DNA from 3 places in the Arthrobacter sp. NPDC057388 genome. Region 2 is predicted to be linked to each of the others. Evidence: riboswitches for the same ligand, from Rfam matches in the RefSeq annotation. Region 2 holds a riboswitch; each other region holds the start of a gene.
What was found. A riboswitch is a leader RNA that binds a small molecule or an ion and turns the genes downstream of it on or off. The one in region 2 is predicted to bind cyclic di-AMP.
Positions count from the first base shown of each region.

Region 1: it holds a riboswitch for cyclic di-AMP, as region 2 does, so the genes downstream of both, ACFUTU_RS08100 (hypothetical protein) here and ACFUTU_RS00790 (NlpC/P60 family protein) in region 2, are expected to answer to the same signal.
Region 3: it holds a riboswitch for cyclic di-AMP, as region 2 does, so the genes downstream of both, ACFUTU_RS06740 (M23 family metallopeptidase) here and ACFUTU_RS00790 (NlpC/P60 family protein) in region 2, are expected to answer to the same signal.

Region 1 is NZ_JBHVBL010000012.1:13,967-24,470, reverse strand. Features, by position in the region: gene ACFUTU_RS08125 (VOC family protein) at 1-189, shown strand, start outside; gene ACFUTU_RS08120 (HAD-IA family hydrolase) at 234-914, shown strand; gene ACFUTU_RS08115 (ArnT family glycosyltransferase) at 953-3,010, opposite strand; gene ACFUTU_RS08110 (glycosyltransferase family 39 protein) at 3,017-5,170, opposite strand; gene ACFUTU_RS08105 (glycosyltransferase) at 5,167-6,669, opposite strand; gene ACFUTU_RS08100 (hypothetical protein) at 6,921-7,829, opposite strand; cyclic di-AMP (ydaO/yuaA leader) riboswitch at 7,835-7,988, opposite strand; gene ACFUTU_RS08095 (ATP-binding protein) at 8,093-9,724, opposite strand; gene ACFUTU_RS08090 (response regulator transcription factor) at 9,728-10,468, opposite strand.
Region 2 is NZ_JBHVBL010000001.1:174,873-185,376, forward strand. Features, by position in the region: gene ACFUTU_RS00770 (flavodoxin family protein) at 1-245, opposite strand, end outside; gene ACFUTU_RS00775 (alpha/beta hydrolase) at 410-1,231, opposite strand; gene ACFUTU_RS00780 (GTP pyrophosphokinase family protein) at 1,435-2,541, shown strand; gene ACFUTU_RS00785 (SulP family inorganic anion transporter) at 2,548-4,050, shown strand; cyclic di-AMP (ydaO/yuaA leader) riboswitch at 4,231-4,396, shown strand; gene ACFUTU_RS00790 (NlpC/P60 family protein) at 4,400-5,212, shown strand; gene ACFUTU_RS00795 (GGDEF domain-containing protein) at 5,477-6,616, opposite strand; gene ACFUTU_RS00800 (bile acid:sodium symporter family protein) at 6,769-7,788, shown strand; gene ACFUTU_RS00805 (LLM class flavin-dependent oxidoreductase) at 7,804-9,177, opposite strand; gene ACFUTU_RS00810 (ABC transporter permease) at 9,206-10,123, opposite strand; gene ACFUTU_RS00815 (ABC transporter ATP-binding protein) at 10,123-10,504, opposite strand, start outside.
Region 3 is NZ_JBHVBL010000009.1:94,078-104,581, forward strand. Features, by position in the region: gene ACFUTU_RS06725 (HNH endonuclease) at 1-438, opposite strand, end outside; gene ACFUTU_RS06730 (NlpC/P60 family protein) at 661-1,461, opposite strand; gene ACFUTU_RS06735 (C40 family peptidase) at 1,564-2,277, opposite strand; cyclic di-AMP (ydaO/yuaA leader) riboswitch at 2,330-2,523, opposite strand; gene ACFUTU_RS06740 (M23 family metallopeptidase) at 2,636-3,457, opposite strand; cyclic di-AMP (ydaO/yuaA leader) riboswitch at 3,469-3,711, opposite strand; gene ACFUTU_RS06745 (metal-dependent transcriptional regulator) at 3,886-4,581, opposite strand; gene serC (phosphoserine transaminase) at 4,928-6,058, shown strand; gene ACFUTU_RS06755 (DUF3027 domain-containing protein) at 6,271-6,897, opposite strand; gene ACFUTU_RS06760 (cold-shock protein) at 6,906-7,289, opposite strand; gene ACFUTU_RS06765 (hypothetical protein) at 7,472-7,705, shown strand; gene ACFUTU_RS06770 (helicase-associated domain-containing protein) at 7,716-10,208, shown strand; gene ACFUTU_RS06775 (DNA repair helicase XPB) at 10,222-10,504, shown strand, end outside.

The DNA.
Region 1 (10,504 bases), on a different contig from region 2:
CCTCCCGGCACCGCGCCGAGCCTCCAGCTGGTGGTCAGCGACATCAATGCCGCCCACAGCCAGCTCAAGGCGAACGGCGTGGACGTCAGTGACGTGGACATCCAGGACTGGGGCCACTTCGTCTACTTTGCCGACCCCGACGGCAACAAGTGGGCGGTGCAGTACATCCCCAATCGGCCGAACGGCTGAGTAACGAAAGGCGTCCGGGACCCGGATGAGGCAGGATGGAAGCCATGAGCCTTCCCGCCGAGTCCGCCACCGTCACGCTGACAGCCCGTGCCGTCCTGTTCGACATGGACGGCACCCTCGTGGATTCCACGGCCATCGTGGAGCGGGTGTGGGCAGAGTTCGCCGGGCGCTACGGCCTTGACCTCCCGGAAATCCTCCGCACCTCACACGGCGTGCGGGCCCTGGATACCGTCCGCCGCTTCGCTCCCGAGGGCGCTGACATCAATGCCCTGGTTGCCGAGCTCGGCCACATGGAACTGACCGAGACCGACGGCATCGTGGCCGTGCCCGGGGCGCTGCAGCTGCTCGGGTCGCTGCCGCCCGACGCCGTGGCTCTGGTGACTTCGGCGTCGCCCGACCTCGCCGCCGTCCGCATGGCCGCGGCAGGAGTGGACATGCCGGCCGCCGTGGTCACGTCCGAGGACGTGTCCCGCGGCAAGCCGCATCCGGAGGGCTACCTGCGCGGGGCATCCTTGCTGGGAGTCGCGCCGTCGGAGGCAGTGGTGTTCGAGGACGCCCCGGCCGGCATCGCCGCCGGAGTCGCCGCCGGCATCCGGACCGTCGCTGTGGGGCCGAACACTGGCGTCCTTCCTGACGGCGTGCCGCATATCCCGGACTACACGGCCGTCACCGCCTTGGTGGAAGCAGACGGGGACGGCCGCCGGGTCATCTCGCTGCGTCTCTAACCGCGGCGGGTCCAGCCCGCTGCCCGGACGGGCTGCCGTCAGGACAGGTCGTAGACCGCGGCGCCGCCGATGCTTTCGGGCTGGAAGTTGGCCGCCACCCAGTCCGATATCCGCGCCGCGGCGTCGGACCCCGTTTCACCCTGCATCATGCTTCCGCCGATAAAGTAATGGATCCTGCCGTCGGCCACGAGCTGCTGGAATTTCTCCAGCGTGGGGGCGGGATCCGTACCGTTGAAGCCCCCGACGGCCATGACCGGCAGTTCGGCGGCCAGCTGGTAGCCGGCCGCATTGTTCGAACCCACGACGGCGGCCGCCCAGGTGTAGCTTGCCGCGTCGGTTTGGAGCGCTGTCACCAGCCCGTCCGACGGCGTGCTGGCGCCGAGCAGCCCGCCCATCCCGCCGCCGCCCCGCCCGGCGAATCCGCCCGGTGCCCTGCCCGCCGAATTGGCAGCGCCGGGATTGGCAGCACCAGGATTGGCAGCACCGGGATTGGCGAGGGCGCCAGGCCCGGCGATGCTGCCCTGCCGGCCAAAGTTGCCCAGCCCGCGGAGGTTGCCGCGCACTCCCGTTGTTGACGGCCCCGCGCTGACAATCGCACCCGAATGTGCAGTTGCCGCGGTGGTGAGGGAGTAGGCCAGCGGTCCGGCCAGGACCGCCGCGACTGCGGCAGCCGCCGTCGTACGCTGCAGTGCCCTGCCCAACAAGCCGGCGGGTGCCAGCGGAACCAGCAGCACGACCGCAGCCAGCAGCGCCGCGATCAGCACCGCCCAACGGAGCCACGGGACATAGGCGGGGGAGCGGCCCAGCAGCTGGAAGGCCATGGCGCCCGCGGCGGCCACCGCGGCAGCGAGCGGCACCACGGCGGGCGGCATCGAACGGCGCTGCCAGAGGAGAACGCCCCCCAGTCCGGCCAGGCCGGCGATTCCCGGTGCCAGCGCCACCATGTAATACGGATGGATGATGCCGGCCATGAAGCTGAACGTCAGCCCGGTGACCAGCACCCAGAGGCCCCAGATCACAACGGACGCCCGCACGGCGTCCGTCCTCGGTGCCCGCCTGCCGAGCCACACCAGCGCTGCGGCGAGGATCAGCACGGACGGCAACAGCCAGGCGATCTGCCCGCCGAACTCGCTGTTGAACAGGCGCAGCAGCCCGGGCGTTCCCCAGCCATTTCCGCCCCCGACGCTGCCCGTTTCATTGCCGTTGAGCCGGCCCAGGCCGTTGTACCCGAGTGTGAGTTCGAGGATGGAGTTCGTTTGCGAGCCGCCGATGTAGGGGCGGCTTTCCGCCGGAATGAGCTCGACGGCGGCCAGCCACCACCCGGCGGACACCAGCAGGGCGCCTGCCGCGCCCGCCAGGTGCAGCAGGCGCTTCCCGGGGCGGACCGGGGCGGCGAGCAGGTAGGCCGCCGCCAGGCCCGGCACCACCAGCAGGACCTGCAGCTGCTTGGTCAGGAAGCCTAAGCCCAGGAGAACCCCTGCGAACAGGAGCCAGCGGAAACGCGCGTCCTGGATGGAGCGCAGCACCGAGTAGGCGGCCGCGGTCATGAGCAGCACCAGCAGGGCGTCGGGGTTGTTGAAGCGGAACATCAGGGTTGCCACCGGCGTCAGTGCCATGACGGCGCCGGCCAGCAGGCCGCCCAGGTGGGCCAGCCGGTCGTTGCCGGCGGCCGGCCCGGCGGCGCGGCGCACGGCCAGGTAAACCAGCCATGCTGTGGCCACGCCCATCAGCGCCTGCGGCACCAGGATGCTCCACGGGTTGAGGCCGAACAAACGGACCGACAGGCCGGTGATCCACAGGGCGGCCGGGGGTTTGTCCACGGTGATGGCGTTGGCGGAGTCGGACGAGCCGAAGAACCATGCAGTCCAGTCGCGGGACCCGGCCTGGGCCGCGGCCGAGTAGAAGGCGTTGGCCCAGCCGGAGGCGCCCAGGTTCCACAGGTACAGGACGGTTGTGCCGAGCAGGAGCGCCGCCAGTTCCAGCCGGGAGCGGAGCGGGGGCCGCGACTGCCGCAGGTTCGGTGGCTTCCCGGCCGGTGATTGCTGCCTGCGGTTCCGGGTTTCCTTGGCGGGGGAGCGTGGAATGGTGTTGGTCATGAGTGCCTACCGGGTCAGCTTGTAGACAGTGGAATTCCCGACGGTCTGGGCCTCGAAGTTGGCGGCAACCCAGGTGGCCACCTCGGAGTTCCCGCCGCGTCCGCCCATGCCGCCGCCCATGCCGCCGCCGGCGATGAAGTAGCCGATCTCGCCGTTGGCCACCATGTCCTGGAACTGCGCGAGCGTGGGGTACGGGTCCCCGCCGTTCCAGCCGCCCAGGGCAATCACGTTGGTGCCGGTGGCGAGTTCCAGGCTGGCGGCCTGGCTGGCGCCGGAAACAATGCCGGACCACTTGGCGGTGCTGGACTTCAGCAGCGTGGTGAGATCGGAGTTCACGGTGCCGCCGCCGTCGGGACCCATGCCGCCGCCGGGACCCATGCCGCCATCGCCGGGTGGGGTGCCGCCAAAGGGGGTGCCGCCGTCGGTTGAGCCGTTTGGAACCAGCCCCGAACTGTCCGGAAGCCCCGAACTGTCCGGAAGCCCCGAACTGTCCGGCAGACCCGAACCGTCCGGGAGTGCGGAGCCCGAGGTGTCCCGTCCAAATCCCGCGCGTCCGCCCTGGCCTGGTCCGCCCATCGCGGATGCAGTCGGTCCCGACGTCGGGATCGATCCGGAGTGCGGCTGGGCCGCCGTGGCGAAGGTCCACGCCGCGCTGCCCAGTCCACCCGCCAGCAGGGAGAGTGCCAGGACCGTGGCTGTCGCCGCCCCGCGCAGCCGGGCCGGAACGGAGTGGAGCGAGTCGGGCCGGAGCAGCAACGCGGCGGCGGCCAGCACGCCGAGGATCACCACGGCCACCCGGATCCAAGGCAGCCACGTGGCGTCGCGTCCCAGAAGTACGGCGGACCACGCCGAAGCGGCCAGGACCGAGGCCGCCAGCGTGATCCTGGCGGGCAGGTGGGCCCGGCCGCGCCACAGTTCAACGGACCCGATGCCAACCAGTGCGGTAATCGCCGGGGCCAGGGCAACGGCGTAGTACGGGTGGACGGTGCCGCTCATGAAGCTCAGGATGCCAGCGGTGACCAGCAGCCAGCCGCCCCAAAGGACCAGCGCCGCGCGGGTACGGGAGGTCCGTGCCTCGCGGCGGGTGAACCACAGCCCGGCGCCGAGCAGGATCAGTGCGGACGGCAGCAGCCAGGACACCTCACCGCCGAAGCTGGCCCCGAACATGCGGGTGATTCCCGCAGCACCGCCGAAGCCGACATTCCCGCCCATGCCGCCCCCGCCGCCCGGCATGCCGCCGCCCATGCCGCCTTCTGAGCCGGTAATGCGGCCCAGGCCGTTGTAGCCGAAGGTCAGCTCAAGGAAGCTGTTGGTCTCGGACCCCGCCATGTAAGGCCGGGCCGAGGCCGGCGTGAGCTGGAACAGGGCAATGTAGCTGCCTGCCACAATCACAATGCCGCCAGCCGCGGCGAGCAGATGCAGGAACCGCCTGCCGAGGCCGGTGGGGGCCGCCCAGAGGTAGGCCAGGGCAAGGCCGGGAACAATCAGGAAGCCCTGCAGCATCTTGGTCAGGAACGCCAGGCCGATCACTGCGCCGGCGGCGGCCAGCCATTTCCAGCCTGCCTTTTCAATGGCGCGGGTGGTCAGGTAGGCGGCCAGCACCAGGCACAGGGTCAGCAGCGCGTCCGGGTTGTTGAACCGGAACATCAGGGCCGCCACCGGGGTGAGCGCCAGCGCCCCGCCGGCCAGAAGTCCGGCCGCGGGGCCGGAGATCCGTTTGACGGTGAGGTAAAGGAGTCCGACGGCGGCCACTCCCATAAGTGCCTGCGGCACCAGCATGCTCAAGGGCGAGAATCCGAAGACCCGGCCAACGAGGGCGGGAATCCACAGTGCCGCGGGCGGTTTGTCCACGGTGATGGCATTGCCGGCGTCGAGGGAACCGAACAGCAGCGCGGTCCAGTCCTTCGTGCCTGCCTGGATGGCTGCGGCGTAGAAGGAGTTGGCGTACCCCGTGGCCTCGAGGTTCCACAGGTATAGCACGGCGGTGAACGCCAGCAGCGCTGCCGCCGAGGGGCGGATCCAGCGGGGCTGGCTGCCCAGCAGGAGCCGTGATGCCTTGCCTGTCCGGCGGGCTTCTTCCGGGGCGGCAGGGTGGGCAGCCCCGGCCTCGGCCGGGCTCTGTATCGCCGTCCGGTGTGGGGGAGTGGCGGTGGTGCTCATGACTGTGTCATTTCTGTGGTCGGGAGGGATGAGTGCGGAAGGGATGCCTCGGAGGCGGCAGGATCTGAGGGAGCGTTGGCGGCGGAGGCGGCAGGATCTGGGGGAGCGTTGGCGGGGGAGGCGGGATCTAAGGGTGCGTTGGCGGGGGCTGGCCGCCGCCGGAAGACCCACAGCCGGAACAGCAGGAACTTCACGGCCGTGGCCGCAAGGTTCGCGGCGGTGACGGTTGCCAGCTCAAGCCAGCGGTCCGGCGTCGTGCCTCCCGGCAGTGCGCCGCTGTGGACGAGCGCCAGTGCGCCGGAGGTGAGGGCAAGCCCGATCCCGAAAACCAGCAGACCTTCAAAGTGGTGGCGGGCAACGTCGCTGTTGCCGGCGATGCCGAACGTGAAGCGCCGGTTGGCGGCCGTGTTGGCCACCGCGGTGGTGAGCAGCGCCAGCAGGTTGGCGAGCTGGGAGTCCATCAGGTTGCGGCAGAGGTAGAAGAGGACCAGGTAGGCGAGGGTGGAGGCGACGCCGATGGCGCCGAACCGGACCAGTTGGCCGAACAGGCTGCCGCCCGGGCTCTGTTCCTGGCTGCGGGAGGCTGCCGGGAGCGGGCCGCGGGCCAGGGCTGCGCGGAGTTCGGCGACGGGGATGCGGCCGGTCACCATGTCCTTGCTGAGCCGGGCCATGCCGCGGACGTCGGCGAGGGCCGTCTGGACGATGTCCACGCTGGAGTTGGGGTCGTCGGTCCAGTCCACCGGAACTTCGTGTACCCGCAGGCCGCACCGTTCGGCCAGGACCAGGAGTTCCGTGTCGAAGAACCAGGCGGTGTCCACGGTGTGCGGGAGAATCTGCTGGGCGATGTCGGCGCGGATGGCCTTGAAACCGCACTGTGCATCACTGAAGTGGGTGCCCATCAGCGACTGCAGCAGGAAGTTGTAGCTGCGGGAGATGAATTCGCGTTTGGGTCCGCGCACCACCCGGGAGTTGCGGGTCAGCCGGGTGCCGATGGCGAGGTCCGAGTGGCCGGAGATCAGCGGTGCCAGCAGCGGACCCAGCGCCGCCAGGTCCGTGGAGAGGTCCACGTCCATGTAGGCGAGGACCGGCGACGGCGAGGCCAGCCAGACTTTCCGCAGGGCGTTGCCGCGGCCCTTCTCCTCCAGGTGAACCACGGTGACCTCACGGAGTTCCCGGGCCACGCGTTCGGCAGCCTTGAGCGTTCCGTCGGTGCTCGCGTTGTCCGCAACGGTGATGCGGAACGGGTGCGGGAACGTGCCGTGGAGGTACGCATGGAGGCGGCGCAGGCACTCCTCCAGGTCGCGCTCTTCGTTGTAGACCGGGATGGTCACGTCCAGGACCGGAACCGCAGCGGAGGTGTCAATGGGCGACCGCCGCGTGCGCCCGATGAGGCTGTGCGCCTGGGTTTGCCCCGCCGCGCCGGCCCCGTGGAGCGCATGCGTCCGGGTGTGCAGCGGTGGGTGAGGCGGGGTTCCGGAGGCCCGGTCAGTGATGGTCATGCATCAACAGTGGCGGCCGCTGTTATGAGGGTTTTAGGCCAAAGCTGTGCAGGGGCTGTGGAAGTGCTTCTTGGACGGGTTTCCTGACGGAAGGCGGCAGCATTTCTGCACCTCTTTGCCGGCCGCGTGAGGGCGCGGGCAGCAGAAAGGGCCCCGGATCCTCGCGGATCCGGGGCCCTCGGCACTCTAACCGGGCACCCTAAAGCGGTGCAGAAACGTTGGACGCCAGCCGATTCGGCCGCGGCACCCGGTCAGTACCAGTTGTGGGAGAGGTGCCAGTTCAGCGCACCGCACGGGGAGCCGTAGCGCTCCTTGATGTAGCCCAGGCCCCAGTCGATCTGGGTCCGGTAGTTGGTGCGGTAGTCCGCGCCGGCGCTCGCCATCTTCTCGGCGGGCAGCGACTGCACGATGCCGTAGGCGCCGCTGCTGGCATTGGTGGCCGTGGTGCGCCACTCCGATTCCTTGGTCCAGAGCCGCTTCAGGCACTGCATCTGGTCTGCGGACCAGCCGAAGGAACCGAGCTTGCTGGCCGCGTAGGCCTGCGCGCCGGCAGGATCGTTCACGGCAACCGGGGCGGCCTTCGCCTTGGCAGCGGCGGCAGCCTTGGCAGCAGCGGCTTTGGCAGCGGCAGCCTTCGCCGCAGCAGCCTGTGCGGCTGCGGCCTTGGCCACCGCGGCGGCGTTGGCGTCGGCCGTGGCCTTAGCAGCGGCGGCTTTTGCCGCGGCCTTGGCGGCGGCGGCCTTAGCGGCAGCGGCCTTCTTGGCGGCGGCAGCCTTGGCCGCAGCCTCCTTGGCGGTTGCCGTGCTGACGGACTGCGGGGCGACGGACGCTGCGGACGGGGCCGGCAGGGCGGAGATCAGCGTCTTGTCGAAGCTCAGCGTCTGCCCCGCGTCAGCGGTGGCCGCCGACGATTGGGCGGCCGAAGGCGCGGCCTGGTCGGCCGCCTGGCCTGCGGCGCCGACCCCCACGAGCACCGCCGCGGCGGTGGTCAGGACAGCCGCGCGGCGGCCAAAGGACGGCAGGCCTGCAGCGAAACGGCCGAAGGCAGTAGTGGGGCGGGCCGGTTCGGCGCGGTGCCGGGAATTACCGGGGCGGGAAGTCGTGCGGCCAGACTTGTTCGAGGCGCGTTCAGGGCGCGCCTGAGTCTTAAATTCAGACATGGTGGATTGCCTCTCAACACCTGCGGAGTTAGCTGTCGGGTTCGGATGAGGTCATCCGGCCGCACGGAATAATCACGTGTCGGCTTCACCCCAAGGGCTGATGCGGAAAGCCCGGGACTCTGGTTCCCCCGCCTCTGCCTGAACTAGCGGAATCCGGGAAGCGGCAGAGCTGGGCGTCAATCCGGACATGCGGCTCCCGTGGCGGCCGCACCCTATCGACGGTACAGGAGGCTTTTGATTAAGTCACATTTAGGTAACGGACATCACGGCGACGGCGCGGCGCCTTGCATGGGCAGCCGGACGGCGAATTCCGTGCGGCCGGGCCGCGACGTGACCTCCACGGTCCCGCCGTGCGCCTCGATGATTGACTGCACGATGGACAGTCCCAGGCCGCTGGTTCCCTCGGCCGCAGCCACGCTCGCGTCCGCCGGCGAAATCCCCGGTATTGCCTGCGATGCGGGGGCGCCAAGGGCGGCCGGAGCGCCTTCGCCGCCCCCGGCAGAACCCTGTGCCGCGGCGGCTGCCCGGGCCATGGCCGGCTGCGCCGGCGTTGCCCGTGACGCGTCTGCGCGGGCAAAGCGCGCGAAGACCTTGTCCACGAATTCGGGCGGGATGCCGGCGCCGTCGTCCGTGACCGTTATCACAGCGCTGCCGTCCGCCGAACGCATGACGCCGGTGGTCACCGTGGTGCCGGGCGGGGTGTGCTTGCGTGCGTTCGAGAGCAGGTTGACCAGCACCTGGTGCAGCTGTGACGCATCACCCCGGACTGACACGGGTTCCTCGGGAAGGTCCAGGTGCCAGGCCCGGTCCGGTGCCATGACTTTCTCGTCGCTGACGGTCTCGATCACAAGCTGCGTGAGGTCCACGTCGCTGAGCTTGAGCGGCTGGCCCTCGTCGAGCCGGGCGAGCAGCAGAAGGTCCTCCACCAGCGCGGTCATGCGTTCCGACTGGCTCTGCACGCGGGCAAGCGAGCGCTGGCCGTCCGGGGTGAACTTTTCGGTCATCCGCATCAGCTCCGTGTAGCCGCGGATGGCCGTGAGCGGCGTGCGGAGCTCGTGGGAGGCATCGGCGACGAACTGCCGCACCTTCATCTCGCTTTCCTGCCGCGCTTCCAGCGCATTGGAAACGTTATCCAGCATCTGGTTCAGGGCGTACCCCACGCTGCCCACTTCGGTCCCGGGATGGGCGTTCGACGGCGGGACACGGACGGCGAGTGCCACCTCGCCGGCGTCCAGCGGCAGGCGGGACACCTGGGTGGCCACCTCGGAGAGCTGCTCCAGCGGCTTCATGGTGCGGCGGATAAGCACCGTCCCGGCCAGGCCGATCAGCACCAGGCCGCCCAGGGACACGATGGTGATGGTCCAGACCAGCGACGTCAGCGTCTTCTGCTTGTCTGTCAGCGGGAGACCGGTCACGATTACGTCGCCGTAGGGTGTCTGGGTGGCCACCAGCCGGTAGGCCCCGACGGACAGGGCACGGTCTACGGGGACATCGTCCTGGCGGAGCTCCAGAAGGGTCTGGTTGTCGGCGGCCGAAAGTGTCCGGCGGCTGGCGTCGGAGGCGAGGAATCCTGCGCTGACCTGCCCGGACTGGATCCTGGCCACCAGGGTGCCCACCCGCTGGCCCTTGGCATCGAGGGGATCCGGCCTGTTGCCGGGGGCGCCGAGCGGCGGCCGGCCAAAGTCCCGGGCCCTGTTGGCAGCACCGATGAGCTGTTCGTCAAGCTGGCGGGTCAGGAACGAATCCATGGAAGCGTAGCTGAAGAGGCCGACGGCAGCGCAGATGGCCACGAGGAGAGCCATGGCCACCAGGACCAGCCGCGTGCGCAAATGCCAGGTGCCCGGCTTCAGCCAGCTCCGGCGCTGGGTGGGGGCGGCCCCGGAAAGGTTTGCCACGGCCTACTCTGCCGGCTTGATGACGTAGCCCGCGCCGCGGACCGTGTGGATCATCGGCGGGTGCACTGCATCCACCTTTTTGCGCAGGTAGGAGATGTACAGCTCCACGATGTTGGCCTGGCCGCCGAAGTCGTAGTTCCACACGCGGTCCAGGATCTGGGCCTTGCTAACCACGCGCTTGGGGTTCTCCATGAGGTAGCGCAGCAGCTCGAACTGAGTGGCGGTCAGCTGCAGCTCGTCGCCGGCGCGGGTCACTTCGCGAGTGTCGAGGTTCAGGACAAGGTCGCCCACCACGAGCTCAGCCGAATCCATCGCGGCCACGCCGGAGCGCTGGACCAGACGGTGCAGGCGCAGCAGGACTTCCTCCATGCTGAAGGGCTTGGTGACATAGTCGTCACCGCCGGCGGCGAGGCCGACAATCCGGTCCTGTACCGCGTCCTTGGCGGTTAGGAACAGCGCCGGGACCTCCGGCGCGAAGGCGCGGATCCTGCCGAGAAGCTCGACGCCGTCGAACCCCGGAAGCATCACGTCCAGCACCAGCACGTCCGGGCGGAACTCCTTGGCGAGTTTCACCGCCTCGGGTCCGTCGGCAGCGACGGCGACCGACCAGCCGGCCATGCGCAGGCCCATGCTCATGAGCTCGGAAAGGCTTGGCTCGTCGTCGACCACCAGGGCGCGGATGGGGGAGCCGTCCGGGTGGGTCAGTTGGGGAAGGTTGTTGGTCATGGAGTGCGAAGTGGCCATGTGACAACTCTCCGTTCTGGTCTTTAGCCGCCGCTT
Region 2 (10,504 bases):
GGCGTGGCCAGCAGCAGGATGTCCGCGGCCAGGATCCTCTTCCGCAGGGCCGGCCACTCGTCACCGCCGCCCATGTCCACGTCCACGCCCGGCTTGATGTCCAGATCCACCACCCGGACGGATGACGTCTCGACCCCATTCCTGGCCAGCTCCTCCAGCACGTGGTTGGCCATGAGCTCGCTGCTGGAGGGTTCCGGCGAGGGCGTAAGGGTGCAGATCAGGGCGATGGCAGTGAGATCAGACAAGGCAAGGTCCCTCCGTTGTGGCGTCTGCGGCAATCGCGGTTGATGATAAGCATACTTACCGCCGAAGTGGATAGACCCACTAAGCCCCAATCAACAACGAACGGATGCCCGCGGAGTTCCCGCGCTGCTGTGTGGCCGGCCGTTGCCCGCCCACACAGCAGCGCCTAAAGCTGCAGCAGCTCCTGCACCAGTTCCCGGCACTTACGGTACGACGGCGCCTTGGGGTCGATCAGCGCGAAGTGGTCACCGGGGACCCTGACCACCTGGACCGGGGCGCCGGCTGCCCGGGCTGCGGTGGCGTAAGCCTCGGACTGGCTTACCGGCACGGTGTCGTCCTCCAGGCCGTGGACCGCGTAGACCGGGATGCTGAGGGGCACGGCGCTCATCGGGTCGGCGTACTTGTGGCGCTTGGGGTATCGCTCGGCGGAGCCGCCCAGGAAGTTGCTGACCGCGCCGTTGCTGAGGTCCAGCCACTCCGCCTGCGCGAGGTTGAGAAGCCCCGACTGGCTGACCACGCCCGTCAGGTGGACGGCCTGGCCGTTAAGGTTCCTGTTGACCTGCCGGTCAGCGTCGGCCGCGCCGAGTTCCGCAAGCCGGTCCCGCCCGGCTGCCCATACAGCAAGATGGCCGCCGGCCGAGTGCCCCAGCGCCACCACACGGTTCAGGTCAAGGTCATGTTCGCCCGCCACTTCGCGGAGCTTGTCGATCCCGGCGAGGACATCCTCAAAGGTCCGCGGCCAGCCGCCGCCGTTGCCCGCCCGCCGGTATTCCAGGTTCCAGGCCACGATGCCGTGCGCCGCGAGGTCCTTCGCCAGCGGCTCGCCCAGCTCGGCGCCGTACTGCGAGCGCCAGTAGCCGCCATGGATCACCACAACAATGCCGCGCGGGGAAGGCGCCTTGCCGTTGCGCGCGGCAGGTGTTTCCGGCAGGAAGAGCTCGCCCCACTGGCTGGGGTGGTCACCGTAGGTGTACTTCTGCCGCTTCACTGCATCCTCCTTGGATCCTTCGAACGGGGCGCCGGGCCCCTCCGTGCCGCCGCCCGCGCGCCCGGGATCCGGGAGTGCAGGCACGGCGGCGCACAACAGCCATATTCCGAGCCTACCGTGAGGTAGCTCTCATGGGGCAGAAGGGGCTGAAGTGGCGGGGTGTCCGGGGCGCTGCCGTCGCACCGCCTTGATAGTTTGGAGGCATGGCAAGCAACTGGGATCGCCTGGACGTCACGCAGCGCGACTCCGTGCAGGAAAACGTGGAACTTTACGAGCGCGTCCGGCCGGCCCTGAAGCTTGTCACCCGGGAAGTCCTGCAGGTGCTGCGGACCATGCTCAAGGACACCGAGGTCAATCCGCTGTTCGTCACCGGCCGGACCAAGTCGGTGGACTCCTTCCGCGAGAAGATCGCCCGGACCGAAGAGCCGCTGGAACCCGGCGGCCCGCGCGTCCTGAAGTTCCCGGACCCGTTCCGGACGCTTAACGACATGGTGGGTGTCCGGGTCATCACCAAGCTTCCGGCGGAAAACGCGATGGTGGCCAACCTCATCAAGCGCCAGCGGCACCTCTTCGACTGCCGCGGGGACCGGGAAAAGGACATCGGCTCCATCGAGTCCGGAACGTACGGCTACTCCAGCCGGCACCTGATCCTGCGCACCATCCAGAACGACGTCGTCAAGAACTACCAGCAGGTCTTCAACCCCGAAGTACCGCCCAACGGCAGCTACTTCTTTGAATGCCAGATCCGCACCGTCTTCGCGCACGCCTGGAGTGAGATTGAGCACGACATCCGGTTCAAGGCCGAGGACCCGCGGGCCTGGACGCCGCATTTCGACCGGCAGTTCACCGCCACCGCCGCCATGCTGGAAACCGTGGAGAGCGCCTTCGCTGACCTGCACGAACGCTACGAGGAGGTCCGCAGCTACTGGGACCTGGACGGCGAGGGCGCAGCCCAGCTCACCCCCAACCGCATCCGCGACGTCTGGCGCACCCTGCTTCCGCACGTAGACCGTAAAGTAGATGATGACTGGGGATGGGCGGCCGAACTCCTGGCGGCCCACGGACTCAAGCAGACCGTGCAGCTCGCCGGCCTGCTCAGCGCCAACCGGATCACCGAGGTCCGCAAGGCCCTGGACCACCGCTACTCCCCTGGCCCGGACCGCCTCCTGGATGACCTCCTGCTGTGGCAGTACGGCACCAAACACATCGACCTCACCGCTGAGGCGCCCGACGCCGTCCCCCACCCGCGGCGCGACAGCCTCCTGCGGCGGCTGAAGCAGATCGAGCGCTACCGCCAGACCAAGAAATAGAGTTCTATGAAGCCCGAACAGCTCCAGTCCGTCCGGGCCACGCTCCGTTCCCCGCGGCGCCTCAAGACCGAGGCCCTCGCCGGACTGGTGGTGGCCCTTGCCCTTATTCCGGAAGCCATCGCGTTCTCCGTCATCGCCGGGGTGGACCCCCGGATCGGGCTGTTCGCCTCCTTCACCATGGCGGTCACCATCTCGTTCGTCGGCGGCCGGCCCGCCATGATCTCGGCCGCAACAGGCGCCGTCGCCCTGGTGATCGCGCCTCTGATGCGCAGCCACGGACTGGACCACCTGATCGCCGCGGTGATCCTCGCCGGGGTGTTCCAGATCCTGCTGGCCGTCCTGGGCGTCACCCGGCTCATGCGCTTCATCCCGCGCTCGGTGATGGTCGGGTTCGTGAACGCACTGGCCATCCTCGTATTCATGGCCCAGCTGCCGGAGCTGATCGGGGTTCCCTGGCCCGTGTATCCGCTGGTCGGCGCGGGACTGCTGATCGTCGTCGGCTTCCGCAGGATCACGACGGCGGTGCCGTCACCATTGGTGGCCATCGTCCTCCTGACAGTCCTCGCCGTGGCGGCCGGGATCGACGTCCCCGCCGTCCAGGACAAGGGCCAGCTGCCGGAAAGCCTGCCCACACTGTTCATCCCCAACGTGCCGCTGACCTGGGAAACCTTCCAGACCATCGCCCCGTTCTCGCTGTCCATGGCGCTCGTGGGGCTGCTGGAATCCCTCATGACGTCCAAGCTCGTGGACGACATCACCGATACCCGCTCCAACAAGACCCGCGAATCCTGGGGCCAGGGCGTGGCCAATATCGTCACCGGGTTCCTGGGCGGCATGGGCGGCTGCGCCGTGATCGGGCAGACGATGATCAACGTCAAGGGCTCCGGTGCCCGCAGCAGGGTGTCGACGTTCCTCGCCGGCGTCTTCCTGCTGGTGCTGGTGGTGACACTCGGTGACATCGTCGGACTCATCCCCATGGCAGCCCTCGTTGCGGTGATGATCTTCGTCTCGGCCATCACCTTCGACTGGCACTCGGTTGCACCCGCAACACTGAAGCGGATGCCCAAGTCGGAGACCGCCGTCATGCTCATCACCGTGGGCACCGTGGTGGTCACGCACAACCTGGCGATCGGCGTCGGTGTTGGCGTTCTGGCAGCGATGGCAATGTTCGCCCGCCGGGTTGCGCATTTCGCCACCGTGGAGCGGACGGAAGTGGAGCTCAACGGCCGGACAGTCGCCACCTACACCGTGGACGGTGAGCTGTTCTTCGCCTCCTCGAACGACCTCTACACCCAGTTCGACTACGCCCGCGACGCCGAGCCGGACATCGGCGGCGTGGTGATCGACCTGCATGCCTCGCACCTGTGGGACGCCTCCACCATCGCCGTCCTGGACGCGGTCACGGAGAAATACCGCAGGCACGGCCGCGAGGTGGAACTGATTGGCCTTAACTCAGCCAGCATCCAAATGCGGGAACGGCTCGCCGGAAAACTGAATGCCGGAGCGTGAGGTTAATCACGTTACTTGACCGCTCAACCCTTACCTGACGCGGGTCAGCTCCAAATGAATGACACGCTGCCGTTACCTTAATGTGACATTACGGAAAGCCTCCCGTACGGTGGAAAACGTGCCTTCTTCACCGAAGGGGCACTCCCGCGCTGATTGCCTAACTCTGCCGCAGCCCGAGGAGTCAACCGAACACCCATGTCCGGCAGAGACGGGGAAACCACTTTTTGGCCCGCACTCAGCAGGCCTTGGGGTGAAGCCGCGCAGTTCCTGACCATGCTCAGGACCGCGGCCGGGTGCCTCCCATCCGAATCCGACAGCTCACCTCGCAGGCATCGGGAGAGGCTTCTTCATGTCGTTCCGCTTTATTTCTGGCCGCCGTGCTGCGGCCGCCCGCTCCAATCCGTTCACCCGCATCGCCTCCGCAAACGCCGGCATCAGCCGCCAGGCAGCCGTGATCCTCGCCGCTTCCGGCCTGGCTTTCACGGGCACCGTGGCCGCCAATGCCGGCGGCGCCGCCCCGGCCCAGCCGGCTCCGGCCGCCGCCCCGCAGGCCGCCCGCCAGGTCCAGGCTCCCCTGAACGCTGCGTCCGGCGTTCAGATCGAGTTTGATCGCACCGCGGTCAAGTCGGCACCGGCACCGGTGGCCGCACCCGCCGCCGCCAAGCCCGCGGCGAAGCCCGCCGCCGTAACGCCCGTGGTGAAGAAGGTGACGCCCGTCGTTGCCGCCGCTCCCAAGGCCGCAGCCGCACCGGCCGCCGCACCGAAGGTGACCGTCAAGGCCGCTGCTGCGGCGCCGAAGGCTCCGGCGGCGGCACCCGCGAAGGCCCCGGTCAAGGCGGCGGCAGGCGTCAACGCCGCCATGCTGGCCTCGGCCTACGCCCAGATCGGCATCACGCAGGACTGCACCGCCATGGTGGAGAAGGCCCTCGGCGCCGCCGGAATCCGGGTGGGCGACCTCGCCCCGATGCAGTTCCTGAACCACGGCAAGGTTGTTTCCACTCCCCAGCCCGGCGACATGGTGGTCCAGTCCGGCCACGTGGCCATTTACGCCGGCAACGGCAAGGTCATCAGCGGCGGCATGAACGGCATCAACGCCACCATGGCCCACCCGCTGTCCTGGCTCACGGCCACCGGCCCCGTCACGTTCGTGCGCGCGGCCTGATACGGGCTGACAGCCAAAACTGAATCCCGCCGTGTTCCGCTGCCTTGGGGGCGGCGGAACACGGCTATCCCCCAAGGTGCTCCCACCTTTCTCCAAGGATGCCGGAACACACTGGCTATGCCTGATGAAAGACCGCAGTCTCCGGCTGCGAGTCAGGATCGCCGGGTCCGGATTGTCCCCCATGCATTCCGGATCCGGTGCCTGCCTGTGCAGAACGCTGCTGCGCCGCTCGACCACGCACGGCACAGCTCACCCATGCATGGCTCAGCCCCGCACGGTGCGGTTCCGCCCCTGCGACTTGGCCTCGTAGAGGGCCACGTCGGCGGCCGCGATCACCTCGTCAAGGTCGGCGGTTTCGGCGTTGTAGACGGAAATGCCGTAGCTGACGGTCGGCATCCGCAGCAGCTCCGGGATGTGCTGGCCCGCCATCCTCCTGCTGATCTCACCGGCTATGATCTCCGCGCTCTTGGGGCCGGCGCCGGGCAGCAAAAGGATGAACTCCTCGCCGCCGTAACGCCCGGCAAGGTCCGTGGACCGGACCGAAGCGCTGCATGCCCCGGCAAACGCCCGCAGCGCCAGATCGCCTGCCGCGTGGCCGAAGGTATCGTTGACCGCCTTGAAGTGGTCCAGATCAGCCAGGATCAGCGAACCCCCGCTGTTGGCGGCCTTGCTGCGGGCCAGCTCCTCGGCGGCTGCTTCCAGGAAGGCGCCGCGGTTAAGGAGGCCGGTCAGCCCGTCCAGCGTTGCGACAGTCCGCAGCGCCCTCGTCTGCTGCTCAGTGCTCAGCCCCGCCATGCTGAAGGAAACCACCACCAGCAGCACCATGGTGACCATGGTGGTCACCGCGGATCCGAAGAACGTAACAAAGACGGCACCGTCCTGCCCGTTGATCAGGAAAACCAGCAGCCGGCAGAAGTAGAAGGCCGCCACGCCGCCTGCCGCGATGGCCATGGGGATCCTGACCCGCGAATAGCCCGGCTCCAGCCGCCACAGTTCATGCGAGGCCAGGCCGATGAGCACTGCCATGGACCCCAGGAACACTTCTCCCCCTGCCCAGGCGTTCGTGGCGGGGTTGTCGACGGCGGCGGCCACGCCGGCCAGGACCGGCAGCGCCACCGACAGCCACGGGCTGGGTTTGAGGTTGCGAAGGGAGCGCGCGCCGGCCCAAACGCAGCCCGCACCGGATATCAGCAGGACATTGCCCAGGGGGTTTGCCCAGACCTGTTGCGGGGTGCCGTTCATCAGGAAGAACGCCGCACCGAGAAGGAACAGGAGAAGGGCCGCGCACCACCAGGCGCTGTAGGGTGAGCGCGTGCTGCGATAGGTGGAAAAGTAGAAAAGCAGGGCCAGAATGAAGGCCATCGCTGCAAAGGCGATCCGAAGTGTCGCCGTGTCCAGGATCATTCGGCCCCCTAGAATCCCCGTCCGATGCACTCCAGTATCGCACCCCGGGGCCAGCCTCCGCAGTGCTCCCGGCAGTTTCCAGAGACGAAACAATTTGTCTGACATCAGTCACGAATTCGGGCGTTTCGGCCCGGCAGTGCCAGCATTATTGAATGCTTGAGGCAACAAAAAATTCCGCACCGACTCCCCCTGCCACAGCGGCCGACGCCGCACCCCTGAACCCCGCCCTTGCCGCAGAGGCCAGGATTGCGCGCGTCGCGGTCACTGTCTTCCCCCTGCTGGTGCTGGCGGCAGGAGTTGCCGGGTTCCTGCTCCCCGGTGCCTTCAAGCCCCTCGGCCCGGCGGTCCCGTACCTGCTGGGAATCATCATGTTCTGCATGGGCCTGACGCTGACGCCCCCGGACTTCGCAGCTGTTGCCCGCCGGCCCTGGGCCGTGGTGCTCGGCATCGTGGCCCACTACGTGATCATGCCCGGTGCGGGCTGGGCGATCGCCACCCTGCTCCACCTGGAGCCCGCCCTGGCGGTGGGGCTGATTCTGGTGGGCTGTGCACCCTCCGGCACCGCCTCCAACGTGATGGCGTTCCTGGCCAAGGGCGATGTTGCCCTTTCCGTGGCTGTCGCCAGTGTGTCCACCCTGATCGCCCCGGTGGTCACGCCCATTCTTGTGCTGTTCCTGGCGGGATCGTTCCTGACCATCGACGCCGGCGGCATGGTGCTGGACATCGTCAAGACCGTCCTGCTTCCCGTGATCGCCGGCCTCCTGGCCCGCCTGTTCCTCAAGAAGCTCGTGGCCAAGGCGCTGCCGGCGCTTCCCTGGGCCTCCGCCGTCGTTATTTCCCTGATCGTGGCGGTGGTGGTGGCGGGAAGCGCCAGCAAGATCCTGGCCGCCGGCGGCATCGTGTTCCTTGCCGTGGTCCTGCACAACGGCTTTGGCCTGGGCCTCGGCTACCTGGCCGGCAAGCTGGGCCGCCTGGACGCCAAGGCGCGCAGGGCACTCGCGTTCGAGGTCGGCATGCAGAACTCCGGCCTCGCGGCAACGCTGGCCACCGCTCACTTCACGCCGCTGGCGGCCCTGCCGTCCGCCGTATTCTCCCTCTGGCACAACATCTCAGGCGCCATCGTGGCGGCCTGGCTGGCCCGCAAACCCCTGCCCGAGCAGCAGGAAAGCTAGACGGCAGCACGAAGGCTAGACGCCGGCCGGTACCGGCGGAACAGCTGCGGCTCCCGTCCCGGAGGCGGCCGCGGCGAAAGCGTTCCCGGGCCGCGGCAGCCCGTAGTGCTCACGCAGCGTGTACCCGGTGTACTGCCGGCGGAACAGCCCGCGGGAGCGCAGGATCGGGATGACGTGGTCCACGAAGGCATCCAGCCCGGAAGGCAACACGGGCGGCATGATGTTGAACCCGTCGGCCGCGCCTTTTTCGAACCACTCCTGGATGGCGTCCGCCACCTGCTCCGGCGTTCCGGAGAAGGTGCGGTGCCCGCGGCCGCCGCCCAGCCTGCCGATGAGCTGCCGGACGGTGAGCCGTTCACGCCGGGCGAGTTCCACGATCAGCGTGTATCGGCTCTTGGCGCCCTCGATCGCGTCCTCGGAGGGGAGGTCCTCGGGCAGCTGCGCATCCAGCGGGAGCGATTCCGGGGAAACCCGCAGGACACAGGCCAGCTGCTTCCGCGCGTGCTCCGGATGGATGAGCTCATCGAGCTGCTTCTCGAGCTGCCTCGCTTCGCGCTCGGTGGAGCCGATGACCGGAACGATGCCGGGAAGGATCTTGATGTGGTCCGGGTTCCGCCCCGCGGCGGCCGTCTTCCGCTTGAGGTCGGCGTAGAAGCGCTGGGCCTCGGCCAGGGTCTGTTGCGCCGTGAACACCGCCTCGGCGTAGCGGGCGGCGAAGTCCTTGCCGTCCTCGGACGAGCCCGCCTGCACAATGACCGGATGGCCCTGCGGTGAACGCGGCACGTCCAGCGGACCCTGGATCCGGAAGTAGCGGCCCGTGTGGCCGACGGTGTGGACGCGGGAGCTGTCCGCCCAGACCCCGGCCGCCTTGTCCCCCAGCGCGGCGTTGTCTTCCCAGCTGTCCCAGAGCTTCCGGGCGGCGTCGAGGAACTCCGCGGCGCGCTCATAGCGGCGCCAGTGCGCCGGCTGGTCCTCCAGCGAGAAGTTCCGCGCGGCCGCCTCGCCGGCCGTGGTCACCACGTTCCAGCCGGCCCGGCCGCCGCTGATGTGGTCCAGGGAGGCGAACCGGCGGGCCAGGTTGTAGGGGTCGTTGTAGGTGGTGGACGCGGTGCCGATCAGCCCGATCCGCCTGGTGACGGCCGCGATGGCGCTGAGCAGGACCGTTGGCTCAAGCGTTCCGTAGGGGCGCTGGCGCACGTCCCCGTGCAGTACCGGGGAGTCGGCGAAGAAGATCGAATCGAACGTGCCGCGTTCGGCGGTGCGGGCGAGCTGCTGGAAATGCGACACCTGGGTGCCGGCGAAGCTGTCGCTTTCGGGCAGCCGCCAGGACGCCTCATGGTGTCCGGTGCTCATCAGGAAGGCATTCAGGTGGAGTTGGCGTTCAGGCATGGTCAGGTTCCTTGGGTAGGTAGGGCGGTCAGGCGGTCCGGGAGCCGACGGCGGTCCGCCAGCGGGAGAAGTGGCGTTCGACGGCGACCAGCAGGTAGTTGACCAGCAGGCCGAGCAGGGAAACGGTCAGGATGCCGGCGTACATGTCCGGGATGAGGAAGCTCATCTGGGAATTGACGATCAGGTAGCCCAGGCCGGCCTTGGCACCCACCATTTCGGCGGCAATCAGCACGAGGATTGATGAGGTACCGGCCATCCGGATGCCCGTGAAGATGGTGGGCACGGCCGAGGGAAGGATCACCTTTTGGAACAGCTGGAAGTTGGACAGCCCCAGTGAGCGGGCGGCCCGGATCAGCAGTGGGTCCACGGTCCGGACGCCCGCGATGGTGTTCAGCAGCACGGGGAAGAAGGCCGCGTAGGCGACAATGCTGATCTTGGAGGTTTCCCCGATGCCCAGCAGCAGCGTGAACACCGGGAGCAGTGCCAGCGCCGCCGTGTTCCGGAAGACCTCCAGCAGCGGGTTGAGGAAGCGGTTAAGGGCCCCGTACCAGGCCACGAGCAGCCCAAGGGCCACCGCGGTGACGACCGCGATGCCGAAGCCGCTGACTGAACGGCTCAGGCTGGCGGCGAGGTGGTTTTGCAGCTGTCCGTTGGCAATGAGGGTGCCGAGCGCCTCGAGCACCGTGTGCAGGGGCGGAAGGAACACCCTCGTCGACGCCGGCGCGAGGTAGGTCGGTCCCAGTTCCCACAGCAGCAGGAACAGGATGATCGCCCCGGCACTCCACACGGCTTTGCCGCCCTGCAGGGCGTAGAGGCGCAGCCTGGCCCCGGCAGTTTTGCCGGGCGCGGGATGGAGAGCCGGTGTGGCCGCCGCCCTTTCCTCGGCGGCAGCTGCCGCGGGACCGGTGCGTGTTTCCGTTTCCTTGGTCAGTGTTGGCGTGCTCATCAGGCTGCCTTTCCGGTGGTGATGGTCCTGGTTTCGTCCGGCGCCGTGCCGTCGGGCTGGATCTTGGCGTGCCCGGCTTCCTGGGCGCGGCGCACCTCGTCATGCAGCAGGGACCAGACGCTGTGGCGGTGTTCCACGAACGCCGGGTTGGAGCGGACGTCCTCGTCTCCGGAGCGGTCCCCCAGGTCGATGTCCACGATTTCCTTCAGCCGTCCCGGCCGGGAGCTGAGCACCGCCACACGCTGGCCGAGGTACACGGCCTCGTCGATGCCGTGGGTGATGAAGATGATGGTCTTGCCGGTGGCGGCCCAGATGCGCAGCAGCTCGGTCTGCAGCTGCTCGCGGGTCTGGGCATCGAGGGCAGCGAAGGGCTCATCCATC
Region 3 (10,504 bases), on a different contig from region 2:
GATCTGCCACATGGTGCCCACCGGTGGAGCCGGATCGAACCGGAGCTTCCAGCCCATCTCCGCGGGCGTGTGGTCGCCTTTGACGTTGTTGCAGCGCAGGCACGCTGCCACGAGGTTCTCCCAGGAGTCAGCACCACCCCGGGATTTAGGCTGGACATGGTCTATGGTGTGGGCTGCTTTGCCGCAGTAGGCGCACCGGTGGCCGTCGCGGCGGAGCACACCGCGCCTGCTCACCGCGGTGATCATGTTGTACCGGGGACGGATATAGCGGTTGAGGAGAATCACGGACGGACGGCCCATGATGTCCTGGGGCCCGACGACAGGATCGTCGCCTTCGGCCACCACGCTTGCCTTTCCGGTGAGCACAAGGACCAGCGCCCGGCGGAATGTCACTACCGCCAGCGGTTCATATCCAGCATTCAGAACGAGAGTGCGCATGCACATACCTCTTCACGGCCGCACCCGGCAGAGGCGCGAGGGCCGGCTGCCCTCTGCATGTCCGGGCTATGGATCGACACCATAAGAGTAAACACTCACTAGGCAGATGAGCGAATCGAACACAAGCACCGTCATGGCGTGTCACCAAAAATTCGTGCGCCCGCAACATGCAAAAGGACCCCCGCCGGGTGGCAGGGGTCCTTCAGAACGCTTTGGGCTGTCTTAGCCGCCGACGCGGATGAAGACGGGGCCGGAGCCGACGTTCACGCTGAACAGCGCGGTGGTTCCGCCGTTCCAGCCGCCGTGAACGGCCTGGCCGTTGCCGACGTAGACAGCGATGTGGGCCAGGCCCATGCCGCCGTTCTGGTAGTAGGCAAGGTCGCCCGGCTTCGCTTCAGCGGCGCTCACGGTGCGACCGAGGGACAGGTAGCCGGCCGGCCAGCCGTGGTAGTGGATACCCACTGCGGCGAGGGCGTTGGTGGCAAGCGCGGTGCAGTCCTGGGAAACACCGAGCTGGGCGTAGGCGGCAGCGGCGATTGCAGCACCCTGGCCGCTCGCGGCGGTGGTCTTCGGCGCTTCCGGAGCAGCGGTCTTCACGGCAGCGGCGGCCTGGACAGCCGGAGCGGCCTCAGCAGCCGGAGCCGGAGCCGGCGCAGCTTCCTCGGCGGGCGCGGCTTCCTGCACCTTGACAACAGGCTTCGGGGCCTCGACGACGGGAGCCGGGGTGGTGGAGACAGCAGGCTTCTCGTAGGAGATGGCGATGCTGGAAGCGGCGGAGATGGTGGCCGGAGCAGCGGACTGGACTTCCAGCGTGGAAGCTGCGGCGGATTCGCGCTGAACGTTGGTCTCAGCGGCGTTGGCGGCGATGCCGCTGGTCAGGACCAGACCGGAAGCAGCAGCGATAACTGCGGCCTGGCGGCCCACACCACCGGCGTTGTCGCCGACGGCCTTGGCAATGACAGCCAGCGAGTTGGTCTTGGTGACCTCGGCGCGGTGCCGTGCAATGGTCGCACGTGTAGTCATTAAAGTTTCTCTCTTTCGTGTTCCACGGTCCGCGGTAGCAGGCCGTGGGTTATCGACGCGCCAGCATCTTGGGGGTAAGCCGGCCCGTCTCGAATCGGATTTTTAGCGAAGGGTGTAAAAAGCGGACGTGCCCGTTGCGGACACCGCGTGCAGGAGAGTGCCCTGCGAGGGGTTCAATGCGCTGATCATCATGCCGTTGCCGACGTAGATTCCCACGTGGGCGCCGCCGTTCTGCATGACCAGGTCACCGGGAGCAGGCGTGGAGGTGGGCTTCATGGCGTTCCACGCGTTGACGCGGGGAATGCTGATGCCTGCCTGTGCGTAAACCCACTGAGTGAAGCCGGAGCAGTCCCAGCCGCTGGGGGTGGTACCGCCCCAGACATAGGGGCTGCCGATGCCGGTGTACGCGATTGCAGCCAGTCCGGACGCTGCGGCGGAGGCCGCACCATCGGCGGACTTTGCGGTGACGGCCATGGCCCCACCGGTGCTCTCGTCGTCGCTGGCCTGGCCTGCCTCGGCTGCCTGGCCCTCATCGCTCGACTGCGGAGCGATGGTTTCGGCGACCGGGGCAGCCACGGTGGTGACTTCAGGACGCTCGAAGGAGACAGTAGCGGTGGGCGCGGCGGTCACAGCAAGCTGTGCGGCCTGGGATCCGGTCTCCGAGGAGGCGGAAACACCAATGTTGGCATCGGCTGCGTTGGCCGGCAGGCCAACACTCAGGATGAGTCCTGAAGCAGCTGCGATGACAGCTGCCTGGCGACCTACTGTGCCGGCATTGGCGCTAACCGCCTTGGACACGGAGTCCAACGGGTTCATACGAACCGTCTGCGCGCGATGGCGCGCGGCATTGTGGCGTGAAGACACGAAGGTAGCCTCTCCCAATGCCTACGAGGTGAGCTGTCGGATTCGGATGGGAGTCACCCGGCCGCGCTGCTTCCTGGGAAGCTTTGCGACTTAACCCCAAGGCCTTCTTGCGAAGACCAAAATTGGTTCCCCCGCCCCTGCCAGACGATGTAATGCGAACGGACCTTGAGCGGTGGCAGAGTTAGGCAATCCACTCAAGAGCGTCAACTTCGGCGAAGTTGACGCGGTTTAGACGGTACAGCAGTTCGGAGCGAAAGTCACATTCAGGTCACGGCGTGTCACGGGAATGAGAGTGCTCACTCGGATTGGCTCAGAGCCAGCCGGTGGGATCAACGACGTCGCCGTTGACCATCACCTCGAAGTGGAGGTGGCAGCCGGTGGAGGCGCCGGTGGTCCCGCTGAGGGCCACAACTTCGCCCCGGGTGACCTTCTGGCCGACCTGGACGCTGGAGGACGACAGGTGGTTGTACGTGGTTTCCAGGCCGTTGCCGTGGTCGATGACCACGCGGTTGCCTCCCCCGTACGGGTGCCACCCGGCGAAGGTCACCTTGCCGCTGGCCGCTGCCAGTACCTCCGTGCCGCACTGGGCGGCGAAGTCCTGGCCGCGGTGGAATTCGCCGGCGCCGCCTGTGATCGGGCTGACGCGGTAGCCGAACGGCGAGGACTTGACCATCGTGGTCAGCGGCGCGCCGAGGGAACCCACCGAAGCCGAGCGGCTGATGCTGCCGGCTGACTGGGCACTGAGGAGCTGCTTGAGCTTCCCGTCCGGGTCCCCGGTGGTGGAGACCGATGTGCGGCTGAAGTCGATCTTTGCTGCTGCTTCTGCGGACACCTTGGGCTGGGCCGGTGAGGCGGCCGAAGCCGATGCCGTTTCCTGCTGCTCGCCCGCAGCCAGCACCGGGCTGGTGGCGGGGACGGTAACAGTCAGCAGCAGGCCGGTGGCAGCGAGGGCTACGCCAGCTTTCTGCCCAACGCCGCTGGCTGAAGCGAAATCCGTAACCTGCCGGAACGGACCCCGGCGGCGGCGCGCTTCACGCTGGGCGTCCCGGGGACGGTCCGCGGAAATGGCCTCCGCAGGGCGCGGCTCCGGAGCGGGACCGGTCGCGCGGCGGCGGCCCCGGGCATTCTGCATGGACAAGTACTGCTTCCTCTCTGGATAGCCTGCGAAGTTAGCTGTCGGATTCGGGTCAGAGAGTGCGTAGACCCGGTCCGCCATGACAAGCCAATCCGGCACAGGGGTATCCCGGGAGGATTCCTTCTGCGGAGAGGACTTGCTGCTGCGGACTTCACCCCAAGGCTGTGAAACAGCCGGTTGTGGTTCCCCCGCCCCTGCCAGTGGGTGACTCGTGCTGCTGATCTGCTGGCAGGGTTCGGCTCCAGATCAGGTAACGCTTTTGTATCGGCGTTGCCGTTTAACTATAGGCGATTAAAGAGCGCAGTAATAATTCCGTTATATTCGCTGTGCAAAAGTGGTGGGTCATCCTGCCTGCAGATGTCAGACAGAAGCCTCGGTCATTGACGAAGGGCCCCACGGCTGCCCGCGGAGGGTCCCGCCGGGACCTAGTCCACGCGGACGAAGACGTGCGCGGCCACTTCCGGCGGCAGCTCAAGGGCGCCCTCAAAGCCGGGCACGCGCACCGAAATGTACTCCCCCACGCGCTCCAGCGAGACGGCGGCGCCGGGCCGGATTCCGCCCTCATCCAGCTGGAGGAGGAGCTCCGGCTCCACCTGGATGGGTTCCGCCAGTCGGCTCACCCTGACCTTCGATTCCGGGCCGTAGCCGGTCATGGCGTCGAGCAGGTTCACCACGCCGTCCGCGAACGGGCGGGCCGGCTGTCCGCCGAGTGCCGCGAGTCCCGGGATCGGGTTGCCGTAGGGCGATTCGGTGGGGTGGTCCAGCATTTCGTAGATCCGGCGCTCCACCCGTTCACTCATGACGTGCTCCCAGCGGCACGCCTCATCGTGGACGTAGGCCCAGTCGAGGCCGATCACATCGGCCAGGAGGCGCTCGGCGAGGCGGTGCTTGCGCATCACCTCGGTGGCGCGCTTGCGGCCCACTTCGGTCAGTTCGAGGTGGCGGTCACCGGAGACCACAACGAGGCCGTCGCGTTCCATCCTGCCGATGGTCTGCGAAACGGTGGGACCCGAGTGGCGGAGACGTTCGGCGATGCGTGCCCGAAGCGCCACGATGTTCTCTTCCTCCAGCTCCAGGATGGTGCGAAGGTACATCTCCGTGGTGTCGATCAGATCCGTCATTCAGCTCAGCTCCTCGAGCACAGTATGTGTGTCTGTCCCACCGTACCGCGGGCCCACGCACCGGGGGCCGGCAGGCTGCAGCGGCGGTCGCATATCCGACGGCGGCGCAGCACCGGCTCTCTGCCCGTGCGTCCACTGCCAGCTTAGCCTATTTTGAATTAGTCCGAATAATTCATGAAGCAGGGGGCGGCCTTTGTCTCAGTGACCGGACTATGACGGGCCCGTGTTCCCGGGGTATCCGCGCTTCGGGCAGAATAAGGAGGGTCTTCGTGGCGGTCACGGTTGCCTGCCGGCCACCACCCCGACCCAGCCGAACCATACTTCCATGCCGAAAATTGGAGCCCCTGTGAGCGACACCAGCATCACTATCCCCGCAAATCTCCTGCCCAAGGACGGACGGTTCGGCGCCGGTCCCTCCAAGGTCAGGCCGGAGCAGATCGAGGCACTCTCCGCCGCCGCCACCACGCTCCTTGGCACCTCCCACCGCCAGGCTCCGGTCAAGAACCTCGTGGGCTCCGTCCGCGAAGGCCTCAGCACCTTCTTCCGCGCCCCCGAAGGTTACGAGGTGGTCCTCGGCGTCGGCGGCTCCACCGCATTCTGGGACGTCGCCAGCTTCGGCCTGGTGGAAGAGAAGGCGCAGCACCTGTCCTTCGGCGAGTTCGGCTCCAAGTTTGCCGCGGCCACGAACAAGGCACCCTTCCTCGCGGAATCGACCATCATCAAGTCCGAGCCCGGCACCTGCCCCGCACCCAGGGCCGAGGCGGGCGTTGACGTGTACGCGTGGCCCCAGAACGAGACCTCCACGGGCGTTGCCGCTCCCGTCCAGCGGGTGAACGGCGCCGATGAGGGCGCGCTGGTGCTGGTGGACGCCACTTCCGCTGCCGGCGGACTGGACGTCGATGTGGCCCAGACGGACGTCTACTACTTCGCGCCGCAGAAGAATTTCGCCTCGGACGGTGGACTCTGGCTGGGCCTGTTCTCCCCTGCCGCGCTGGAGCGGGCCGAGCGCGTCAAGGCCAGCGGGCGCTGGATCCCGGACTTCCTGGACCTGAAGACCGCCATCGACAACTCCAAGCTCAACCAGACGTACAACACCCCGTCGCTGTCCACGCTCGTCACGCTGGACGCCCAGGTGCAGTGGCTCAACGCCAACGGCGGCCTGGACTTCGCCGCCGGGCGCACGGCAGACTCGGCCGGACGCATCTACAAGTGGGCGGAAGCCTCCGAGTTCGCCACGCCGTTCGTGGCCAACGCCGCCGAGCGCTCCAACGTCATCGCCACCATCGACTTCGATGACTCGATCGACGCCGCCGCCATCGCCAAGGTGCTCCGCGCCAACGGCATCGTGGACACCGAGCCCTACCGGAAGCTGGGACGCAACCAGCTGCGCATCGCCACCTTCGTGGCCATCGAGCCGTCCGACGTCTCCGCCCTGCTGGAGTGCATCGACTACGTGGTGGGCGAGCTGAAGAAGTAGCGCGCCGGCGAGGAGTTTTTGTCCAGATAATCGGGGTTTGAGGGCCGTTTGGCCCCATTATCTGTACAAAACTCTTCGACGGCGTCGTCCGGGCTTGTGTGCCGGACGGCGCCGTCCGCCGTCAAAGCCATAAAGGATTAAGCCAAAAGATTTGCCCCCGCGTTCGAAGAACGCGGGGGCAAATGCATGCTCAGACCGGGACCGGCGGCGGGTCAGCCGTGCTCCTGGCCGACGGACCCTGTTTCGCTGCCGGCCGCAGTATCAGCGCCGGAGTCCGTACCGGCGTCGGGGTCTTCTTCAGGAGCAGCGCCAGCGGCGTCCTCCTCCGGCTCTTCAACCGGGGAATCCTGAGCCTCCTGGTCCTGTGCCTCCACGTCCTGGACCTCCTGGCTGTCCTGGTCCTGGTCCCCCGCCTCCTGGGCGTCCTGTTCCTGCTCCTGGGCGTCCTCCGGGCGTACGCGCTCGGCCCACGGCACCCACTCCGGTGCGAGGATCGAGTTTTCGGACGGCAGCAGGCCAAGCTCGTTGACCGTGACCACTTTGGAGCGCGAGTTGCGGGTCAGCACCGCGTACCACTGCCAGCCGATGTACCCCGGCAGGCGTGATTCGAAGAGGTGCGTCACCACGCGGTCGCCCTCGGTGCGGGCGGCAAGGTGGTCCCCGATTTCGGATGCCTTCGCAATGCCTTCGATGGCGGTCCGCGCGGTCTCCACGGCAGCGGCCAGCACGGCGTCGGGCTTCCCCGTCCGCCACACCGGGACGCCGGCACGCCGCTTGGGCGCTTTGGATTCCACCTTGGATTCAGCCTTGGATGCGGCCTGTTCAGGTTCCGGGTTCATCGGGAGGCCTAGGCGTCCAGCTCGTCGGCAACCTTACGCAGGGCGGCGGCAATGGCCTTGCCCTTGTTGCCGTCCGGGTACTTGCCCGAGGACAGCGTCCCGGACAGGTTGTCCAGGACCGTCACCAGGTCCTGCACCAGCGGGGCAAGGTCCCTCGCGCTGGGGCGCTTGGCCTTGGCGATGGACGGCGTCTTTTCGAGGACACGCAGGCCAAGGGCCTGGGCACCCTTGCGCCCGTCGGCAACGCCGAACTCAACCCGGGTGCCGGCCTTGAGTTCCGAGACCCCTGCGGGCAGCGCTGACTTGGGAAGGAACACTTCCTGCCCGTCCTCGCCTGCGAGGAATCCGAACCCTTTGTCCTTGTCGTACCACTTGACCTTGCCGGTAGGCACCTAATCAACCTTCTTCGTTCTGCGTTCTGGGACATGGCCGGCCGTCACCGCATCCGCACTGATGTGCGGGTTCAGGGTATGACTGCCTGGTCCATGTTGGTCTGCTTCTTCAAGGTTATCCTGACCGGCAGGCTAATCCCGCTTTGAGGCGCAGCGGCGGCGCTGCTGTTAGCGTTACATTCATGACATCCGCGCGTTTCCGGCGGCCATTGACGGCCGCCGCAGTGCTCCTTGCAGTTTTGTCCCTCGCAGCCGTCGGGGCAGTCATGGCGCTGGCCGCCGCGGGCCAGGCCGCACCGCAGTGGGTCACGTCAACAGCGCTCTACGGTCTTCCGGCAGCCTTCCTGCTGATGCTCGTGCTCGTGGTCGACGCCGTCGCCGCCCGCCGCCGGGCAGGAACCTCCGGCGGGCGGTAACGTTGGACTGATGTCCCTCATTCGTGCGCTCAGCAAGGAACTGGAGGCACGCAGCGACGAATCGCTGCGGGCTCTGTTCGCTGCGCGGCCGGACCTGATCTCCCCCGGTGTTCCGGACTTCCCGGCCCTCGCTGCACGCGCCAGCGCGAGGGTGAGCGTACAGCGCGCCCTGGAACGCCTGAACCGCCCCCAGATGCAGGTACTGGAGACCCTGCACCTGTGCACCAACACGGACACCGGTCACAGCGCATCGGCCGCGGTGCTGAAGAAGGCCATCGCCGGCTCAACGGTGGCCGCCATCGAGCAGCTCCTGCAGTCGCTACATGACCTTGCCCTGGTCCAGCGCGCGGAGCCGCCGCACGGCGCGGGGCCGGGCGCCCAGCGGCAGCGGTTCTACCTTCCGGTGAGCAGCCTGAAGGACGTCGTCGGGATCTACCCTGCCGGACTGGGACGCAGCTACACCGAACTCGTCAGGCTGCAGCCCGCATTCGCCCAGCGCGTTGTCCAGCTGGTCGGCGAACTGCACCGCAGCGGCGCGGCGGTGCGGGCGGCCACCACGCCGATGGACGCAGCACTGGCGCTGCAGCACTGGACTTCCTCCCCCGAGGCACTGCAGGCATTGCTGGCGACCGCGCCGGAACGTACCGCTGCCCTGCTGGCCCGGTTCAGCAACTGGGCCATGGGCGCTGTGCCCCAGGCCCAGCGGAAAGCTTCCGTCACTACTGAAGGCCACGACGTCGGCCCCGTTGACTGGCTCCTGGCCCGCGGCCTGCTGGTGCCGCTGGACGCCGCCCACGTCGAACTTCCGCACAGCGTGGGCATTTCCCTCCGCGGCGGGGCCATCATCGACAACTTCTCGCTGGCTCCCCCGGTGCCGACGCTCGGCGTCACCACGGCCGCGCTCCGCCGCAACGCCGCACTCGGCGCCATCGCGGAGACGCTGCGCCTCACCGGAGAGGTGCTCCATGCGGTCAGGGACCAGCCCCTGGCCACCCTGCGGAGCGGAGGCGTGGGAATCCGTGAGATGCGCCGGCTTTCCGAGGCCCTCCGCGTGGACCAGCGCACCACTGCCCTGCTGCTGGAGCTCTGTGCCCTGTCCGGCCTGATCCGGCTGGACCCCGACAGCTCCTGCTGGGTGCAGCCGCCCCAGCTGGAGTGGCTCGGCCTGCCGCGGCAGGAGCAGTGGCTGTGGCTGGTCAACGCCTGGCTGGCCAGCGAGCGCGCCCCGTCGCTCGTGGGGGGGCCCATCAACGGCCAGCCTGCGGTCCCCGCCAACCACCGCACGGCCGCCGCGGCCACCGTCAACGCCCTTTCCGCCGAAGCCCAGCGGTCCGACGCGCCCGTCATCCGCAAGCGGATCCTGGAAATCCTGCGGGAGCTGACGCTGGAGGCCGAGATGCCCGACGACGCGGCACCGGTGCTGAACGCCGAGGCGGTGCTGCAGCGTGCCGAATGGTCACAGCCCCGCATGGCGCGGCGGTTCAGTTCCCTGATCAGCGGGGTCCTGGCCGAAGCCGAGCTGCTGGGCCTGATCGGGTCCGGTGCGCTGAGCCAGCTGGGTGCCGCCATCGCCGCGGACGCGCCCGACGACGCCATGGACCTTCTGGGCGAACACCTGCCCGCGGCCCTCAACCACGTACTCCTGCAGGCAGACCTGACCGCCGTGGCACCGGGCTATCTGGCTCCCGACCTGGCCGAACAGCTCCTGCGGATGGCCGACGCCGAAGGGCAGGGACCGGCCACGACGTACCGGTTCTCGGTCGAGTCCATCCGCCGCGCCCTCGATTCAGGCCAGGACGCCGCTGCCATCCTCGACTTCCTCCGCCGGCACTCCGCCACGGCGGTGCCGCAGCCGCTGCAGTACCTCGTGGAGGACACCGCGGCCAGGCACGGCAAGCTGCGCGTCGGGGCGGCTGCCAGCTTCATCCAAAGCGACGACGAGGCCGCGCTTAGCGAGCTGTGCCGGGAGGCTGCGGCCTCGTCGCTGGGGCTGGTCCGGATCGCCCCCACCGTCCTGGTCTCCATGGCCTCTCCCCGGCAGACGGCCCTCGTGCTGCGCGGGCTGGGACTCTCACCCGCCGTCGACGACGCCGGATCCGCCGTCGTCCGCCTGAACCGCACCGCGCCGCCTCCGGGCGGCGGGCGCCCCGTCTACAGCGCACCGCGCACCGCCCTTCCCGACGCCGACGTCAGCGCGCAGCTGGCAGTCCTGCGCAGCCATGCGCCGGCCGGCATGAGCCCCAACGGTTCCCGTCCGGCCGGCGCCGGCAGCGAAGAGGCGACGCAGCTGGGACTGGAGACGCTGCACAAGGCCATCCGGCTCCGGCAGAAAGTCGTGATGAACGTCGTGGACAGCCTGGGGAATGCGAAACTGGAAACGGTGGTTCCGGTCTCCGTGGCAGGCGGACGCGTCCGGGTGTTTGACCCCGCGAAGGACACCGAAAGGGTGCTCTCCATCCACCGGATCATCGATATCGAGGCAGCAGAGGAAATGCAGCAGTGAAGGTTCTACCTGCGTGAACGACGGACCCCTGATCGTCCAGAGCGACAAAACCATCCTCCTCGAAGTGGACCACGAGCAGGCGACGGAGGCCAGGCACGCCATCGCGGCCTTCGCCGAGCTGGAACGCGCGCCCGAGCACATGCACAGCTACCGGCTCACGCCCCTGGGGCTGTGGAACGCCCGGGCCGCGGGGCTCGACGCCGAGAAGGTGCTGGACACGCTGCTGAAGTACTCCCGGTTCCCCGTGCCGCACTCGCTGCTGGTGGACATCGAGGAGACCATGTCCCGGTACGGCC